3 regions of the Plantibacter sp. 2H11-2 genome follow, and region 2 is predicted to be linked to each of the others. Evidence: predicted binding sites of a transcription regulator. Region 2 holds the regulator's gene; each other region holds the start of a gene.
The links. The regulator HrcA, encoded in region 2, represses chaperone genes, less so after heat shock. The targets are predictions, from matches to a motif close to TTNGCACTCGNNNNNNNCGAGTGCNAA.
Positions count from the first base shown of each region.

Region 1: groL (chaperonin GroEL) is a predicted target of HrcA. The motif match lies at 2,697-2,723, and genes of this name have one in related genera.
Region 3: groES (co-chaperone GroES) is a predicted target of HrcA. The motif match lies at 3,359-3,385, and genes of this name have one in related genera.

Region 1 is NZ_JBNBBL010000001.1:697,784-703,568, reverse strand. Features, by position in the region: gene ACQG07_RS03260 (nitroreductase family protein) at 1-531, opposite strand, end outside; gene msrB (peptide-methionine (R)-S-oxide reductase MsrB) at 528-947, opposite strand; gene ACQG07_RS03250 (DUF3263 domain-containing protein) at 1,171-1,473, shown strand; gene ACQG07_RS03245 (LytR C-terminal domain-containing protein) at 1,495-2,067, shown strand; gene ACQG07_RS03240 (cold-shock protein) at 2,353-2,556, shown strand; gene groL (chaperonin GroEL) at 2,761-4,380, shown strand; gene ACQG07_RS03230 (hypothetical protein) at 4,560-5,738, shown strand.
Region 2 is NZ_JBNBBL010000001.1:153,387-159,171, reverse strand. Features, by position in the region: gene ACQG07_RS00700 (hypothetical protein) at 1-909, shown strand, start outside; gene ACQG07_RS00695 (DUF1990 family protein) at 906-1,550, shown strand; gene hemW (radical SAM family heme chaperone HemW) at 1,561-2,787, shown strand; gene ACQG07_RS00685 (DUF4870 domain-containing protein) at 2,857-3,414, opposite strand; gene hrcA (heat-inducible transcriptional repressor HrcA) at 3,631-4,653, shown strand; gene dnaJ (molecular chaperone DnaJ) at 4,708-5,785, shown strand, end outside.
Region 3 is NZ_JBNBBL010000001.1:817,044-822,828, forward strand. Features, by position in the region: gene ACQG07_RS03795 (hypothetical protein) at 1-50, shown strand, start outside; gene ACQG07_RS03800 (ABC transporter substrate-binding protein) at 387-1,664, opposite strand; gene rarD (EamA family transporter RarD) at 1,852-2,790, opposite strand; gene groES (co-chaperone GroES) at 2,986-3,282, opposite strand; gene ACQG07_RS03815 (class I SAM-dependent methyltransferase) at 3,441-4,646, shown strand; gene ACQG07_RS03820 (DUF4190 domain-containing protein) at 4,686-5,447, opposite strand; gene tsaD (tRNA (adenosine(37)-N6)-threonylcarbamoyltransferase complex transferase subunit TsaD) at 5,541-5,785, opposite strand, start outside.

The DNA.
Region 1 (5,785 bases), 540 kb from region 2:
GTGCGCCTTCGCGTTGATCGTCTTGCGGCGCCCCGTGCGAGCGTTACCCGGCTTCCCTCCGACGTACAGCCAGCCGAGGAGCTCCTCGCCCTTCTTCAGGCCGTGTGCCTTCCGGACCGCTTTGGCGCGAGTCGCGCCGCCGGTGCGCCAGAACACGCCCCAACCGGCGTCGTCGAGCAGGAGGCTGACCATGTGGGCCACTCCGGCCGCGACCGCCTCCTGCTCCCAGGCGGGCACCTTCGACTTCTTCACGCTCACGACGACCGCGAGCAACAGGGGCGCGCGGAGCGGCTTCGTCGAGGGCTTCGAGTCACCCTCCGCCTTCGCGAGCGCCCGGCCGAGCTTCACCCGGTCGTCGCCGCGGAGGGTGATGACCCGCCACGGACGCAGGGCGCTGTGGTCGGCCACCCGACCGGCGGCCCCGAGGACCTCGAGGAGTTCCGCGTCACTCGGAGCGACGTCGGTGACCTTGGACCACGAACGGCGTCCGGCGACGGCGGCGAGGACCGGGCGCTCGACCGGTTCGGTCACTCCGTCGGCTCGGTGGTGTCGGCCGCGGCGAAGTTGAGCGCGATCGAGTTCATGCAGTAGCGGTCGCCGGTGGGCGTGCCGAAGCCGTCGTCGAACACGTGGCCGAGGTGCGAGCCGCAGTTGGCGCACCGGACCTCGGTGCGCACCATGCCGAGGGTGCGGTCCTCGATGAGCTGCACCGCCTCGGGGTTCACGGACTCGTAGAAGCTCGGCCATCCGCAGCCGGAATCGAACTTGGTACCGCTCTTGAAGAGTTCGGCGTTGCAGGCGGCACAGGTGTAGAGGCCCGCGCGCGACTCGTCGAGGAGCTCACCCGTCCAGGCCCGCTCGGTCGCCGCTCCGCGGAGGACCTGATACTGCTCCGGCGTGAGTTCCTCGCGCCACTGCTCATCGGTCTTCGACACGTCGTACGTCATGCTGCTCCATTCGTCTCGGTCATCCTACGTGCGGGGCTGCCTCGTGCATGCGGCTCCCGACGTATTCCATAACACTGCACCGAGCCTGATCCTTCCCGGTGAACGTCGGCCCTCGCCGGGGTGGATGCGGCCCGGCGGCCATCGGCTGAATAGACTTGGACGGCGGCGGACCGGAGCATGACTCCACGGTCGCCGCATCGGCACCGATCGGCAGGAGATGAGCATGCAGCCAGCGTCGCGCACGCCTGCCGATGACGACGCGTCGACGCCGACGGGAGGCCTCGACCAGCGCGAGCTCGAGATCCTCGAGTTCGAGTCCCACTGGATGCAGCACGTCGGGGCCAAGGAGGCCGCCATCCGCGACCGCTTCGCCCTGTCCCCGGCCCGGTACTATCAACTGCTCGGCGCGCTCATCGACTCGCCGTCCGCCCTCGCCCACGACCCCATGCTGATCAAGCGGCTGCAGCGCACCCGCGACGCCCGACTCTCGGCGCGAGGAGCCCCGGCTCCCCGCACCGACGGCTGAGCAGCTCTCGGAGACCACACCATGGCTGAATCCTTCCCGCCCGACCGCTTCGACGAGGTCCCCGACCTCAAGCGCGTCGGTGCGCACCGTGCCCCTGCTCCCAAGGGACGCGGCTGGATCGCCTTCCTCGTCGCCGTCGTCGCCACGCTCGTCCTCGTGGGGGTCGGCACCTTCGCCCTGTTCGGGCTGAACGACCGGATCGACTTCTTCGGCGGCTCGCAGAGCCCGAGCGCCACGCCCACGCCGACCCCCACCCCGACCGAGGCTGCCCCCGTCATCGACCCCGCGGCCAGCATCCTCGTCCTGAACGGCACACCCACCGCCGGCCTGGCGGCATCGGCGGCGGCAGCGATCACGGCCGCCGGCTTCACGCAGCAGATCCCGACGAGCGATGCCAGCACGGAGGACGTCACGGCGAGCGGCGTCTACTACCAGGATCCGTCGCAGGAGGGCGTCGCCCGCGCCATCGCGAACGCGCTCGGCGGCATCCCGATCCAGATCACGGACACGTACGCGATCCCCGTCGAGGAGGGCGAGGCACCGGTCCTCCGCATCGTCGTCGTGGTCGGCGCGGACTACCAGCCGGCCGCCTGAGCGCGGCTGAGGGAGGTCGATCTCGCGGTTTGCCGGAACGCCGTGTTTCCGGAGTGTTTCCTCCATGTTGAGTTGTCGTATCACTCCGCTCCATTTGTCGATTTCGGGGTGAATCCGCGCGGTGCTCCGGATTAGTATCTGGAACTGGCCGCTCATCCCGTCCCGTCTCGACTCGCCCCCGGGTCCGCTTCGGCGCAGGGTGGTCACCGGGGTCCCGATCCCGGATGGCAGGTCCGGGTTCGGCAACAGTCGATGCCTGCGAGCACGCAGCAATGGGAGTATGAAATGGCGAACGGAACCGTCAAGTGGTTCAACGCTGAGAAGGGCTTCGGCTTCATCACGGTCGACGACGGCGGACAGGATGTCTTCGTCCACTACTCGGCGATCGACATGAGCGGCTACAAGTCCTTGGAAGAGGGCCAGGCGGTCGTCTTCGAGGTCGGCACTGGAGCAAAGGGGCCTCAGGCCGAGGGTGTGCGCCTGGCGTAGCCGCTGATCAGGTACGCGATTCCTGCGACGCCGTCCACTTCGGTGGGCGGCGTCGTTCGTCGTTCCGGGGCTGTTCCCGGGAGTTCGCTCAGGGCGCCGGTGCTCACTTGCACTCCCACCCCCTGAGTGCCAGAATCGACTTAGCACTCGTACTCATTGAGTGCTAACAACGTTCATGACGTCCGGGAGGGACGAAAAACACACATGGCTAAGATCATTGCTTTCGACGAGGAGGCCCGTCGCGGCCTCGAGCGTGGACTGAACATTCTTGCTGACACGGTCAAGGTCACCCTTGGGCCGCGCGGTCGCAACGTTGTCCTCGAGAAGAAGTGGGGCGCCCCCACGATCACCAACGACGGCGTGTCCATCGCCAAGGAGATCGAACTCGACGACCCGTACGAGAAGATCGGCGCGGAGCTCGTCAAGGAGGTCGCCAAGAAGACCGATGACGTCGCCGGCGACGGCACCACCACGGCGACCGTGCTGGCACAGGCGCTCGTCCGCGAGGGCCTCCGCAACGTCGCCGCAGGCGCCGACCCCATCAGCCTCAAGCGCGGCATCGAGAAGGCCGTCGAGGCCGTCACGGTCGAGCTCATCGCCAACGCTAAGGAGGTGGAGACCAAGGAGGAGATCGCTGCGACCGCTTCCATCTCCGCCGGCGACACCACCATCGGCGAGATCATCGCCGAGGCGATCGACAAGGTCGGCAAGGAGGGCGTCGTCACCGTCGAGGAGTCGAACACCTTCGGCACCGAGCTCGAGCTCACCGAGGGCATGCGCTTCGACAAGGGCTACCTGTCGCAGTACTTCGTGACCGACCCCGACCGCCAGGAAGCGGTGTTCGAGGACCCCTACATCCTCATCGCCAACCAGAAGATCTCCGCGATCAAGGACCTCCTGCCGATCGTCGACCAGGTCATCCAGTCGGGCAAGCAGCTCCTCATCATCGCTGAGGACGTCGACGGCGAAGCTCTCGCGACGCTCGTCGTCAACAAGATCCGTGGCATCTTCAAGTCCGTCGCCGTCAAGGCTCCGGGCTTCGGCGACCGCCGCAAGGCTCAGCTGCAGGACATCGCCATCCTCACCGGTGGCCAGGTCATCTCCGAGGAGGTCGGCCTCAAGCTCGAGACCGTCACCCTCGACCTGCTCGGCCGTGCGCGCAAGGTCGTCATCACCAAGGATGAGACCACCATCGTCGAGGGTGCCGGCGACGCCGACGCCATCGCCGGTCGTGTCTCGCAGATCCGCAAGGAGATCGACAACACCGACAGCGACTACGACCGCGAGAAGCTCCAGGAGCGTCTCGCCAAGCTCGCGGGCGGTGTTGCGGTCATCAAGGCCGGTGCAGCGACCGAGGTCGAGCTCAAGGAGCGCAAGCACCGCATCGAGGACGCCGTTCGCAACGCGAAGGCTGCCGTTGAAGAGGGCATCGTCGCCGGTGGTGGCGTCGCCCTGATCCAGGCCGGCAAGACCGCGTTCGAGAAGCTCGAGCTCGTCGGCGACGAGGCGACCGGTGCGAACATCGTCAAGGTCGCCATCGACGCTCCGCTCAAGCAGATCGCGCTCAACGCAGGCCTCGAGCCTGGCGTCGTCGCCGACAAGGTCCGCAACCTGCCCGTCGGACACGGCCTCAACGCCGCGACCGGTGAGTACGTCGACATGCTCGCTGCCGGCATCAACGACCCGGTGAAGGTCACCCGCTCCGCGCTGCTCAACGCAGCGTCGATCGCCGGCCTGTTCCTCACCACCGAGGCCGTCGTCGCCGACAAGCCGGAGAAGAACCCGGCTCCGGCCGGCGACCCGACCGGTGGCATGGACTTCTAAGTCCGACAGCAACACCTGCGCAGGGCGTCTCCTTCGGGAGGCGCCCTGCGTCGTTTCCACCAGACGCATCGGGGAGAACCCTCGATCTGTATGCCTGTTTCCGCATGGGTCCGACAGTCGTTGTGGAGACGTGACCGGAACGGCATATCGGCCCGCGCGCCAGTTCCTATGATCGAGCTATGAGACGTATCGGGGGAGCGGCGATCGCCGCCGTATTGATTCTGGGGCTGAGCGCGTGCACGCCGGCCGAGCCGAAGCCGACGACGACGTCCACACCGGTGTCGTCCGCGACACCGACCACCGCCCCTGGGCCCACCACCCCGGTCAGCTCGTACGGGCTGGGATGTCAGGACCTCGTCCCAGCCGACATCGTCAGCTCGGCGCTCGCGCCCTCCGTCGTACTCGAGGCCCCGTTCACGGATGACATCAACGCGACACCGATCAACACGGCGCCCGTGGCGCTCGGAGGACTGCAGTGCAGCTGGGGGAACGGGGAGCCCCGTAGCCGACTGCAGGGCGGCTCTCCGCTCGGGACCGAGCGCTGGGCGACGGTGATGGTGCTCCCGCAAGCGTCCGCAGTCTGGCAGCCGTTCTTCGAAGATTGGACGTCGGGCGAGCCCGGCCCCTGGGAGAACTCCACGCCGCTCTCCTGCTTCACCGGTGATGGACGTGTGCTCGATGTGTGCAGTATGCAGTTCCTCGTCGGCGACAGCTGGGTGGAGGTCCTCATCGACGGCCCGGCCGACAATGTCGCCGAGTCCGACGAAGCGGCGCGGACTGCGGTCATGCCGTTCGTCGAGTCGATCAGGGTCGCGTTGGAGCCGACGGCGACCGCGCCCCGTTTCGACTGGGGCGACACGACGGCCGTGGCGGGTGTCCTGCCAGCCGAGTGCGAGGGTTTCGTGCCCGAGGCGACGATGAGTGACCTGCTCGGCCAGCAACTGGCGTACACGTCGGCGCCGAAGAAAGGCGGGTCGGTCAGCCGAGGGGCCGCCAACGACTTCGGCGTCCCGGACTGTATCTTCGGGCTCCCTGACAGCGATTCGGCCCGCGGATTGCTCACCGCTCTGCCCCATGGGCAGTGGGCCTACGAGCAGCTGGTCGAGACGCGGATGAAGGACGGTGCGGACATCAGCTTCCTGGCGATCGACGGCCTGGGATCGCGCGACGCATTCCTGCAGTGCCGCACGGAGATCTTCTCGTCATGCAGCGTCCACCTCACGGTCGACGGACAATGGCTGCGCATCGACGTCAGCAACGAGAGCTCGGCCGATCCGGTGTACGGGGTGTCCGAGCTCGGCGCACAGGCGACGGCTTATGCTCAGGCTGCCGCGGCCGGGGTCCTGAGCGGCCGTTGACCCGGCTCGTCGCTGCGTTCGGAGGAGCCGCCGGCGCAGGGTCGTCG
Region 2 (5,785 bases):
CAGGCGGCTATTGAGTCACGCATCAACAAGCTGCAATTCGGGAGTATTAGCGACTGGAAGGGATTCTTCAAGGATAAGTTGAAGGTCGATTTGTCATTGCTCTGCGATTGGGACGAGGTCCGGGAGATATATGAACGGCGGAACTGTGTGGTACATCACAACGGTGTGGCATCACAACGCTACGTCGCTGCCGTGTCAAATGGGATCACCGTCGGCGACATTCTCGAGGTTGATGCAGCGTATACGTCCCGGGCAGTTGTTGTCCTAGAAGCACTCGGCACTCTACTGCTCGCGGCGGTCTGGCGGAAGCTTGGCGCAGATGCCGATGGCCCGAACATGTTTCTGAACCGCGTTGCGTACGATGCGATGTTAGCTGAGCGCTGGCAATACTCCCAAGTGTTGAATGAGAATATACTTGCAAATGCTCGTGACGAGTCCGAGAAGCACGTTGCGCAGGTGAACGTCTGGCTCACATTGAAGAACATTCACGGGCTGGAGTATATTCGTGCAGATGTTGAGGGGTGGGATCTTTCCGCTTCAAATGATCGTTACCTCCTAGCGCAAGCAGCTCTCCTAAATGAGCTGGACGCATGCTTCAGGTACATCGATGCGCTTCTTGAACGCGAGGACCTGACGGCTGAGGATTTGGCGACTTGGCCGCTTCTAAAGGACGTTAGAAGTGACGCACGAAGTGAAAAGTATGGCGATCTGATTCGAAGGTATATCGAGGAAGATGTACTCGACGATCCATCTCTCACTACCCAGAGTGACTCTAAGTCGGAGGTTGCTCCGACCGACAGCTCCCACCCATCCGAAGGGCCCGAGGAAGTATTGAAGACATCAGACGACATCGTGGGAGATTCATCGCCTCAAATCTCCGGTGACGTGGAGACGAAGGACAAGAAGTGAACGCACGACGCAGTTCGTTCGAGGATGAGGCGGTCGACTACGCGGCCGTCGGCGCCACCCAGCGGACCGACCTCATGCAGTACCCGCCGGAGGGCTACGTGCCGTCGGAGGACGAATTCCGCCTCGGGAGCGGTGAGGAGCGGTTCGCCCTCGCGAGCAGCGCCCTCCTCACCTGGGGACTGCACCGCTCGAGCGGCGTGGAGATCTCCGAGGTGCACCCCGGCACGGGCGTGCAGTACGGCGGCATCGCCTTCGCCGAGGACGGTACGCCGCTGGAACCCATCGAGACGCACCAAGAGCAGCGCTTCGCCGAGGACGGCACGCCGTTCATCACGCCGGGCACGACGGTCGTCTTCGCCGGCACAGTCGGCGGGGAACCGCTCGTCGGGCCGCATCGCGTCATCTCCGTCACCGAGGAGCCGGGTCACGTGAGCCTGGCCATCGGCACGATGGAGGGCGATCCGGAGAGCGGTGAGCAGTCCTTCACGATCGAGCAGCGCGAGGACGACTCCGTCTGGATCGTCGTGCGCTCGTTCTTCCGCCCGACGAAGGGTGCCGCGAAGCTCGTCGGCTCCAAGCGCCGCCGCAAGACCATGAACGACGCCTACCTCCGCGCACTCCTGCCGTCGCGCGGCGTCTGAGCGACGGACCGTGCCGAGCGCCCTCCCACTCGCCGATCCGGCCCCGTCCGACGGACTCCTCCCGGAGACGGCGGCCGTCGGTGCCCACGAACGCAACTTCGGGGTCTACCTGCACGTCCCGTTCTGCCGGGTCAGATGCGGCTACTGCGACTTCAACACCTACACGGCGACCGAGCTCCGAGGCGCGAAGCAATCGGACTACGCCGACGAGGCGGTCGCGGAACTCCGCTTCGGCAAGTCCGTCCTGGCGTCGTCGACCGTCCCCGACCGACCGGTATCGACCGTGTTCTTCGGTGGCGGGACACCGACCCTCCTTCCCGCTGACGACCTGGTCCGGATGCTCCGTGGCGTGACGGACAACTTCGACCTCGCGCCCGGCGCCGAAGTGACGACCGAGGCGAACCCCGACTCCGTCGACGCCGCCTATCTCCGCACGCTCGCCGAAGCCGGATTCACCCGGGTGTCCTTCGGGATGCAGTCCGCGGTGCCGAGTGTGCTCGCCACCCTCGAGCGCACGCACGATCCGGCTCGGGTGCCGCTCGTCGTGCAGTGGGCCCGCGAGGCCGGCCTCGGCGTCAGCCTGGACCTCATCTACGGGACGCCGGGGGAGACCCTGGCCGACTGGCGCGTCTCACTCGAGACGGCGATCGCCTGCGCTCCGGACCACGTGTCGGCCTATTCGCTCATCGTCGAACCCGGGACGAAACTCGCGCGCCAGATCCGCTCGGGCGTGGTGGGGACCCCCGACGAAGACCTGCAGGCCGACATGTACGAGCTCGCCGACGATCTCCTTACCGAGGCCGGCTACGGCTGGTACGAGGTCAGCAACTGGGCGACGGACGACACGCACCGCTCCCGGCACAACCTCTCCTACTGGACCGGCGAGGACTGGTGGGGTGTCGGCCCGGGCTCGCACAGTCACGTCGGCGGGGTGCGCTGGTGGAACGTCAAGCACCCGGCGGCCTACGCCCAGCGGATCGCGGCGGGGGAGTCGCCGGCCGCCGGCCGGGAGACCCTGGACGACGAGACGCGGGAACTCGAACGCATCCTGCTGCTCACCCGCACGCGGGACGGCATCCCGATCCGGACGCTCGCCCCCGAGGCTCGCACGGCGGTGGCCGGGCTCATCGCCGAGGAACTGGTCGACGCACGGCAGGCCCTGCTCGGACGGCTGGAGCTCACGCGCCGCGGACGGCTCCTCGCCGACGCGGTCGTCCGCCGTCTGGTCGGCGACTGACCCTGCCCGAGGCGCAGAACAGCCCCGCCCGGCGGACCGGACGGGGCTGTTCTCGTGCGACTCGACGGATCAGGCCTTGATGAACTGGATCGTGAGCGGGTAGCTGTACAGCTCGCCCTTGTTCGCCTTGATCGCGGCGATGATGCTGAACACGATCACGACGACGTACACGGCGATGATGATGAACAGACCCACGACGACGATCGTCAGGATCGAGCCGACCACCAGCGCGATCAGCATCGTCAGCTGGAAGTTCAGCGCGGTGAGCGTGTGCGCCTTGATGAACGGGCCGCGGTCCTTGAGGACCAGGTAGCCGATCAGCGGCGGGATGAATCCGAAGAAGATCCCACCGATGTGGATGAGCGTCGACCAGAGCTTCTCGTCCGACGGGCTCATGGGCTGAGCGGCGGCGTACGGCTGCTGGTACTGCGGGGCGCCTGCGGGCGGCGGCGGGTAGGAGCCTGCAGCGGGCGGCGGCGGCGCGTAGCCGCCGGCGGGCGGGGGCGGGTAGGCGCCTGCGGGCGGCTGCTGCGGAGCTGCGGGAGGGGGCGTCGCGCCGTCTCCTGCAGGCGGAACCGACCCGCCCTTCGCTGGGTCGACGGGCGGCTGAGCGTTCGGATCGGACATCTTCGCACCTTTCACGGAGAGTGATATTCAATTGGTCCAGCTGAGCGTATCGCACCAGGTGTTGCTCATCAGGGACCCACGCCTGCGGCCAACGGTATTCCCGCGGCACGGGGCCGCGCAAGGGACGGCCGCGCGGAGGCCACGATATGATTGGCAGTCAGGGTCTTCGAGTGCTGATGGTCGGCGCTCCGAGGTGGATGACGGGAGGAGATCGAGATGGTGTCGGATCGCGGTCTCGAAGTGCTCCGCGTCATCGTGCAGGACTACGTCGCCTCGCGCGAGCCCGTCGGTTCCAAGACGATCGTCGACCGCCACTCCTTCGGGGTCTCCGCAGCCACCATCCGCAACGACATGGCGCAGCTCGAGGACGAAGAGCTCATCGCAGCTCCCCACACCTCTTCCGGCCGGGTGCCCACCGACAAGGGTTACCGGATGTTCGTCGACCACCTGGCCGATCGCCGTCCGCTGAACAACGCCCAACGGACGGCGATCGAGACCTTCCTCGGCGCGTCCGGCGACCTCGACGAGGTCCTGCACCGCACGGTGCGGCTGCTCTCGCAGCTGACGAACCAGGTCGCGCTCGTCCAGTACCCGATGTTCTCCCGGGCACGCGTCCGGCATCTCGAGTTGGTGAGCGTCACCCCGAACCGTGTGCTCGCGGTCATCATCCTCGACAACGGCCGCGTCGAGCAGCGGCTCATCGAGACGGAGAGCCCGGTCGACGACGACCTCATCTCGCGGCTCCGCTCGCTGTGCAACGAGGCGGTCGCGGGCCGTCCACTCCTCGACGCCCACGACGCGATCGGCGACGTCCCCGCCGATATCGCCGACCTCGATCGCGCGGCGGCCGTCCGCATCGTCGACGCGGTGCGCGAGCAGCTGTCGGCGCAGCGCCAGGACCGCCTCGTCATGGCCGGTGCCGCCAACCTCGCCCGTACTGAAGACGACTTCCCCGGCAGCATCTATCCGGTCCTGGACGCCATCGAGCAGCAGGTCGTGCTGCTTCGGCTCTTCGGTGAGATGGAGTCCGAACGCGACAGCGTGGTCGCCAGCATCGGGCGGGAGAACGCGTCGTTCGGCCTCGAGACCACGAGTGTCCTCGCCGGGAACTACCGTTCCTCTGGTGGCGAAATCGCCCGGCTCGGCGTCCTCGGCCCCACGAGAATGGACTACGCGAGCAACATGGCTGCGGTCCGCGCCGTCGCCAGGTACCTCTCGCGCATCCTCGACGCCGAGTGACGCATCCTCGTCGCGTCCCCCAACACCTTCCGCACCTCGAACGAAAGGCCCTCAGTGGCTGACTACCCCGACCACTACGCAGCACTCGGTGTCGCCAAGGAGGCGACGCCCGAAGAGATCAAGAAGGCGTACCGCCGCCTCGCACGCGAACTGCACCCCGACGTGAACCCGGGTTCCGACGCCTCGGAACGGTTCAAGGAGGTCACGCACGCCTACGACGTGCTGAGCGACCCCAAGCAGCGCCAGCAGTACGACCTCGGTCCGCAGGCTGGTGGGTTCGGTGGCGGCGACGCCGGGTTCGGCGGCTTCGGCGACATCTTCGACACCTTCTTCGGCGGTGGCGGCCAGCAGCGCGGACCCAAGTCCCGTCGCGCACGCGGGGAGGACGCCCTGTTGCGCGTCGAGCTCGACCTCGACGAGGTCATCTTCGGCACCCACCGCGACCTCGAGGTCGACACCGCCGTGCTCTGCAGCACCTGCAACGGCTCCTGCTGCCAGCCCGGCACCTCACCGGTGACCTGCGACATCTGTCACGGCACCGGCTCCATCCAGCGGGCCGTCCGCTCGCTGCTCGGCAACGTCATGACGTCGGCGCCCTGCGGCACCTGCCGCGGCTACGGCACGATCATCGCGACCCCGTGCGTCACCTGCCAGGGTCAGGGTCGGCTCCGTGCCCGCCGCACCGTCTCGGTCGACATCCCGGCCGGCGTCGACACCGGTCTGCGTCTGCAGATGCCGGGGAGCGGCGAGGTCGGCCCGGCCGGCGGCCCGAACGGCGACCTCTACCTCGAGATGAAGGTCAAGCACCACGACGTCTTCAGCCGCGACGGCGACGACCTGTTGTGCACGCTCGAAGTCCCGATGACCGACGCCATCCTCGGCCGCCAGGTCACCGTCCACGCGCTCGACGGCGACGTCGAGGTCGAGCTGCGGCCGGGCGTGCAGAGCTCCGAGGTCATCACGGTCAAGGACCGCGGTGTCACCCGTCTCCGCGGGAACAGCCGGGGCGACCTCAAGATCGGCGTCCAGGTCGTCACGCCGACGAAGCTCGACCACCGCGAACGCGAGCTGATCAAGAGCTTCGCCTCAGGACGACGCCAGGGTGCTCCGGCGCTCGCGCAGTTCCAGCAGG
Region 3 (5,785 bases), 660 kb from region 2:
GGCTCGCCGCGAAGCTCGAACGCGCGGGACTGCAACGCGCGTTCCGTTGACTCGGGCGCCCAACTGGTCGCTGTCAGCGCGGTGCGCCGACGTGACCGCGCCGCACCCTCCGTCAGCGCGGTGCGCTGGCAGGCGACCCGTCGCCAGCGCGGTGCGTCGGCGTGAGCGCGCCCCGCTGTGCCGCATGGGCTCGGAATCGGCGTGAGCGCGACCCAGGCGCGTGGGCGCGGGTCTCTGGAGACCCGCGCCCACGCGCTGGACCCGCGCTCGCGTCAGCGCACCGCGCTGGCGCCACCACACACGGCACACCACACGCGGGGTGCATCGGGGGCCGGGCACGACGAAGGCCCCGGATCGCTCCGGGGCCTCGTCAGTCGCGTGGGCGACTAGTTGGTGCGGGTGTACTTGTTGTCGTCACCGTACTGGTAGATACCGATGGTCGCCTCGGTCGGGTCACCGTTCTCATCGAACGTGATCGGACCGGAGTTGCCGTCGTAGTCGATCTTCTTGCCGTCGGCGATGGCCTTGGCGCCCTCTTCGAAGGTGGTCACCTTCTCGCCCTTGTCCTTGCCACCGGACACGGACTGGAGCTGGGCCGCCATGTCGGCACCCTCGGTCGAACCGGCCTGCAGCGCCGCGAGGGCGAGCAGGATGACGGCGTCGTAGGATTCAGCCGCGTAGCTGTAGTCCTTCAGCGGCTCGCCGCCCTCGTCCTTCACGAACGCCTGGAGGCGGTCGGTGAAGTCACCGAGCTTCGCGGTGTCGAGACCGGGCAGCGTGCCCTTGGCGCCCGTCAGGGTGCCCGGAGCGAAGTCCGCGCTGTAGTCGGCGAGGTTGCCGTCGACGAAGTAGAGCTTGTCGGAGGGGAAGCCGGCGAGACCGGGGACGATCGTCTTGGTCTCCTCGAACGCGATGATCGCGATCGCGTCGGGGTTCTCCGCCTTGACCGCGCTGATCTGCGCGTCGAACGAGGTGTCACCGGTGTTGTACGACTGCTCGGCGACCACTTCACCGCCGGCGCTCTCGAACGCTTCCTTGGTGAACTTCGCGAGGCCGGTGCCGTAGGAGTCGTTCAGGTAGATGATGCCGAGGGTGGCGTTGCCGTCCTCCGCGATCAGGTTCCCGAGGACCTCGCCCTGCAGCACGTCGGACGGCGCCGTCCGCCAGTAGAGACCGTTGTCGTCCCACGTCGTGAAGTCCGCGGAGGTGTTCGCCGGGGAGAACTGGATGACGCCTGCGCCGGTGACTTCGTCGATGAAGAGCTTCGACACACCCGAGGACGCTGCACCGATGATGGCCGTGACGCCCTCGGAGAGCAGACGGGGGACCTCGGTCGCGTACGCCTTGTTGTCGGAGTCACCCGAGTCGCCGAGCGTCAGGTCGATCTTGATGCCGAGGTCGGCGTCGTTGACCTCCTTGACCGCGAGACCGACACCGGCCTCCTCGGGCGGGCCGAGGAACGCGAGGTTACCGGTCTGCGGCAACGCCGTGCCGAGCTTCAGGGTCAGGTCGCCAGCAGGCTTGCTGCTGCTGCCGCTGTCGCCGCTACCACTTGAGGCGCAACCGCTCAGAACCAGCGCGCTGGCTCCGATCAGTGCGATACCACCGAGAACGATGGAACGTGGGCGGGAGCGAGCGGCCGTGGCCTTCGAAAAGACGCTCATGGTACTCCTTGCTTGTCAGAAGAGTGGCAGCTCCAGGGGCTGCCGTTGAGTCAAGTTATCCGCTGCACGTGCGCTGGACAATGTCGTTGACGTTACAAGCGTGTAACACGACCAAATCGTTACCTCAGGAGGGCCAGTTTCGCGCTTTTCCTGCAGTGGTCGCGCGATCAGCGCTGGAATCCGCTGTTCAGACCCTCATCGAGCGGCGCCGTTCGGCCCCGGCGGCCCGACGACCCCGGGAGGAGGCGACGAGCATGTCGACGGTGAGGGTCGCGAGCGCCAGCCACACGAGACCGAAGCCCAACCAGCGCTCCGGCGGCATCGCCTCGTGCAGGACCGCAACACCGACGACGAACTGGATGATCGGTGCGAAGTACTGGATGAAACCCATCCAGGTGAGCGGGAGGCGGCGGGCCGCCGCCGCGAACAGCAGGAGCGGGACGGCGGTGATGACGCCGGCGCCGACGAGCAGCAGGGCGTGCCCGACGCCCGCGGTGCCGATGGTCAGCCCACCGGTCACGCCGACCGCGATGAGCTGGGCGATCGCGACCGGCATCAGCCACACGGTCTCGAGCGTCAACCCGGACACGGCGTCGACCGAGCCGCCCACCAGTTTCTTGATGTAACCGTAGAGGCCGAACGAGAAGGCCAGGATGAGGGCGATCCAGGGGACGCTGCCGTGCCCGATCGCGAGGACCAGGACCGCGATCACGCTCACGACCACCGCGGCCCACTGGGCCGGACGCAGCCGCTCGCGGAGGAAGAAGACGCCGAGGAAGACGGTCACGATCGGGTTGATGAAGTACCCGAGCGACGCCTCGACCACTTGGCCGTTGAGCGCACCGTAGACGTAGGTCTGCCAGTTGACGTAGATGAGCGCTCCGGCGAGGCCCATGGTCAGGACGATGCGGCGCTGGCGGAGGATGCCGAACAGTCGACGCCAGGAACGGGTCGCCAGGATGAGGACGGCGCAGAAGACGAGGGAGAAGAGGATCCGCCACGCCACCACCTCGAAGGCGCCGGCCGGTGCGAGGGCGATGAAGTAGAGCGGGAGCGCTCCCCAGAGGCAGTAGGCGGCGACCGCCGAGAGCAGTCCGGACCGGCTCCCCTGCTGGGGTACGGCCACGCTCGCACGTCGATCCCCTCCCCCGTCGACGGTGACGGTGTGGATGTCGACGTCGGCTGGATCGCTGGGGTTCTGCACTGGTCCAGGCTAGACCCGCGACTCCCCGCGACACCCTCCGGAAACGGACACAGCCCGAACGGCGAATGCCATTCGGGCTGTTGAGCGGCCTGAGCCGCCGGATCCGTGCGCTGGTGACTAGCGGACGACGACTGCGAGGACGTCGCGCGCGGACAGGACGAGGTAGTCCTCACCGGCGTACTTGACCTCGGTGCCACCGTACTTGGAGTAGATCACCTTGTCGCCGACGGCGACGTCGAGCGGGACACGGTTGCCGTTGTCGTCGATGCGACCGGGTCCGACCGCCACGACCTCGCCCTCCTGGGGCTTCTCCTTGGCGGTGTCGGGGATGACCAGACCGGAAGCGGTGGTCTGCTCTGCCTCGACCTGCTTGATGACGATGCGATCCTCGAGCGGCTTGATGGAGACCGACACGGTTGACCTCTTTCTTGAAACGAAGACGTGGTTAGCACTCACACTGCGAGAGTGCTGATTCCAGTGTAGGCATCTTCTGGCACTCATGCAATGCGAGTGCCAATCAGCGGCTGCTACCGTTGCCGGATGCATCCAGCTCCGCCCGAGGCCCGCTGACCATGGACCGTTCGGAACTCGTCGAACTCCTCACGGCCGACGGCCTCAGGCTCCTCGACTCCCTGCCGCCCTACCCGACGAAGGACGAGGCCGTCCGCCTGGTCGGGCGCCTGCGCAAGGACGGCCACTCCCCCGAGCTGGTCGCGGCGGTCCTCACGCAGTCGCGGCTCAGGCAGAAGGCCGTCGGGAAGTTCGGACCGTTCGCCGGCCGCATGCTGTTCACCGAGGCCGGGCTCGAACAGGCCACGCGCCTTCCCGTCGCCGCATTGCACGCCGGGCGGTTCGCCCGGGCCGGCCTCACACGCGTCGCCGACCTCGGCAGCGGCATCGGCGCCGACTCGATGGCCATGGCCTCGCTCGACCTGGAGGTCACGGCGGTCGACATCGACGAGGTCACCGCGGCCATCGCCAGCTACAACCTCGCTCCGTTCCCCACGGCGACCGTGCGGAACGCCGCCGCCGAGGACGTCTCCCTCGACGACTTCGACGCGGTCTGGTTCGATCCCGCGCGGCGCACCGCAGGACACGCCGACACCGCGCGGCTGTCGAGTGCCGCCGACTACACCCCGTCCCTCGACCTGGTCTTCGGTGCGGCGACCCGCCTTCCCACCGGCGTCAAGCTCGGGCCCGGATTCGACCGCTCCCTCATCCCCGACGACGCCGAGGCGCAGTGGGTGTCGGTCGACGGACAGCTCGTCGAGATGGCGCTCTGGTTCGGCCCGCTGGCCCGTCCGGATGTCCGACGGTCCGCGCTCCTCCTCGCGGACGGCGTCCACCACGAGTTGCACGCCGAGGCCGACGCCGACGACGCCCCAGTGCGGGAGCTCGGCGACTACGTGCACGAACCCGACGGATCCGTGATCCGGGCCCGACTCATCGGCGACCTCGCCATCCGGTTGGAGGCCGGCATGCTCGGCCAGGGCATCGCCTACCTGACCTCCGACACCGCGACGAGCTCGCCGTTCGCCACGACCTTCCGGGTGCTCGAACGGCTGCCGATGGACGAGAAGGTCCTCAAGCGCACGATGCGTGATCGCGGGATCGGCGTCCTCGAGATCAAGAAACGCGGCGTCGACGTCGACCCCGCGGCGTTCCGGAAGCGCCTCGCGCTGAAGGGCGACGGCTCTGCCACGATCATCCTCACGAGGATCGCCGGCAAACACAGTGCGCTGCTCGTCGAACGGGTGACGCCGGCCGCCGACGCCTGACCCGACGGCGTCCGTCGGGCCGCAGCGCCCCGAGGAGGATCAGGTCGAAACGTACCCGATGATCACGACGACGCTGTAGACGAGCCAGCCGACCGAGCAGGCGAGGCCGACGAACCCGGTCACGAGGCCGGTGAGGGCGCGACCTCGGCCCTGCGGCTCGCGACGCCTGGCTCCGAACCCGAGCACGATCGCGGCGATCGACAGGGGAAAGCCCCAACCGACGAAGACCGACACGACGAGCCCGACGACACCGGTGATGAGCGACCAGGTGCTCCGCGAGGTCCCGGTCGACGCAGCAGGGGTCTGCGTCTGCGACTGCTGGTACGCGGCGTAGCCACCCTGGCTCGGCGCCTGGTAGACCGCCGTCGGCACCGTCTGGAGATAGGTCGCATGATCGCCCTGCCAACCCGCCGGAGGGGCCGAGGGGGATGAGCCCTGCTGGGCAGGGCGCGTCGGTGGCGTGACGGGCGCGCCGGCGCCGCGCTGCCAATCCGTGGGCGGCGGGGAGGCCTGACCCTGAGGCTGGTACGGCTGTTGGGCCTGGGGCTGAGGCGGGTACGGCTGCTGCCGGCCCTGGGGCTGAGGCTGATACGGCTGCTGCTGGCCCTGCGGCGCGACGCCGGCCTGCTGGGAGGGCTGTGGCGGCTGGTACGGCGACCAGGGCTGCTGGGGCTGGGGCTGCTGCCCCCACGGCTGCTGCGGCTGCCCGTTCGGCTGCTCGGCCTGCGGCGGGCGTGACTGCCCGTCCGCCGCACCGTCCTGGTGCTGAGGTCGTCCGTCGGGGTGCTCGTGCTGATCCATCGCCGCTCCTTCGATCCGTGACCGGGTACCGGCCCATCCTATGCGCCGACGTCCGCGCACCCGGTCGAGTGCCGGACACGGCTGGTCGAGCGGTCAGTGCACCTGGATCTCGGTGACCGGCAGGGTCGAGTCGGCGCCGAAGTCGAGCGACGACGGCTCGTGTCCGGCGGAGATGAGCTGCGCGGCGAGCGCGGCGATCATCGCGCCGTTGTCGGTGCACAGCTGCAACGGCGGGATGCGGAGTTCGATCCCGGCCGAGGCGGTGCGTTCGGCTGCCACCTCGCGGAGCCGTGCGTTCGCGATGACACCGCCCCCCAGCAGCAGGCGGGGCACACCGA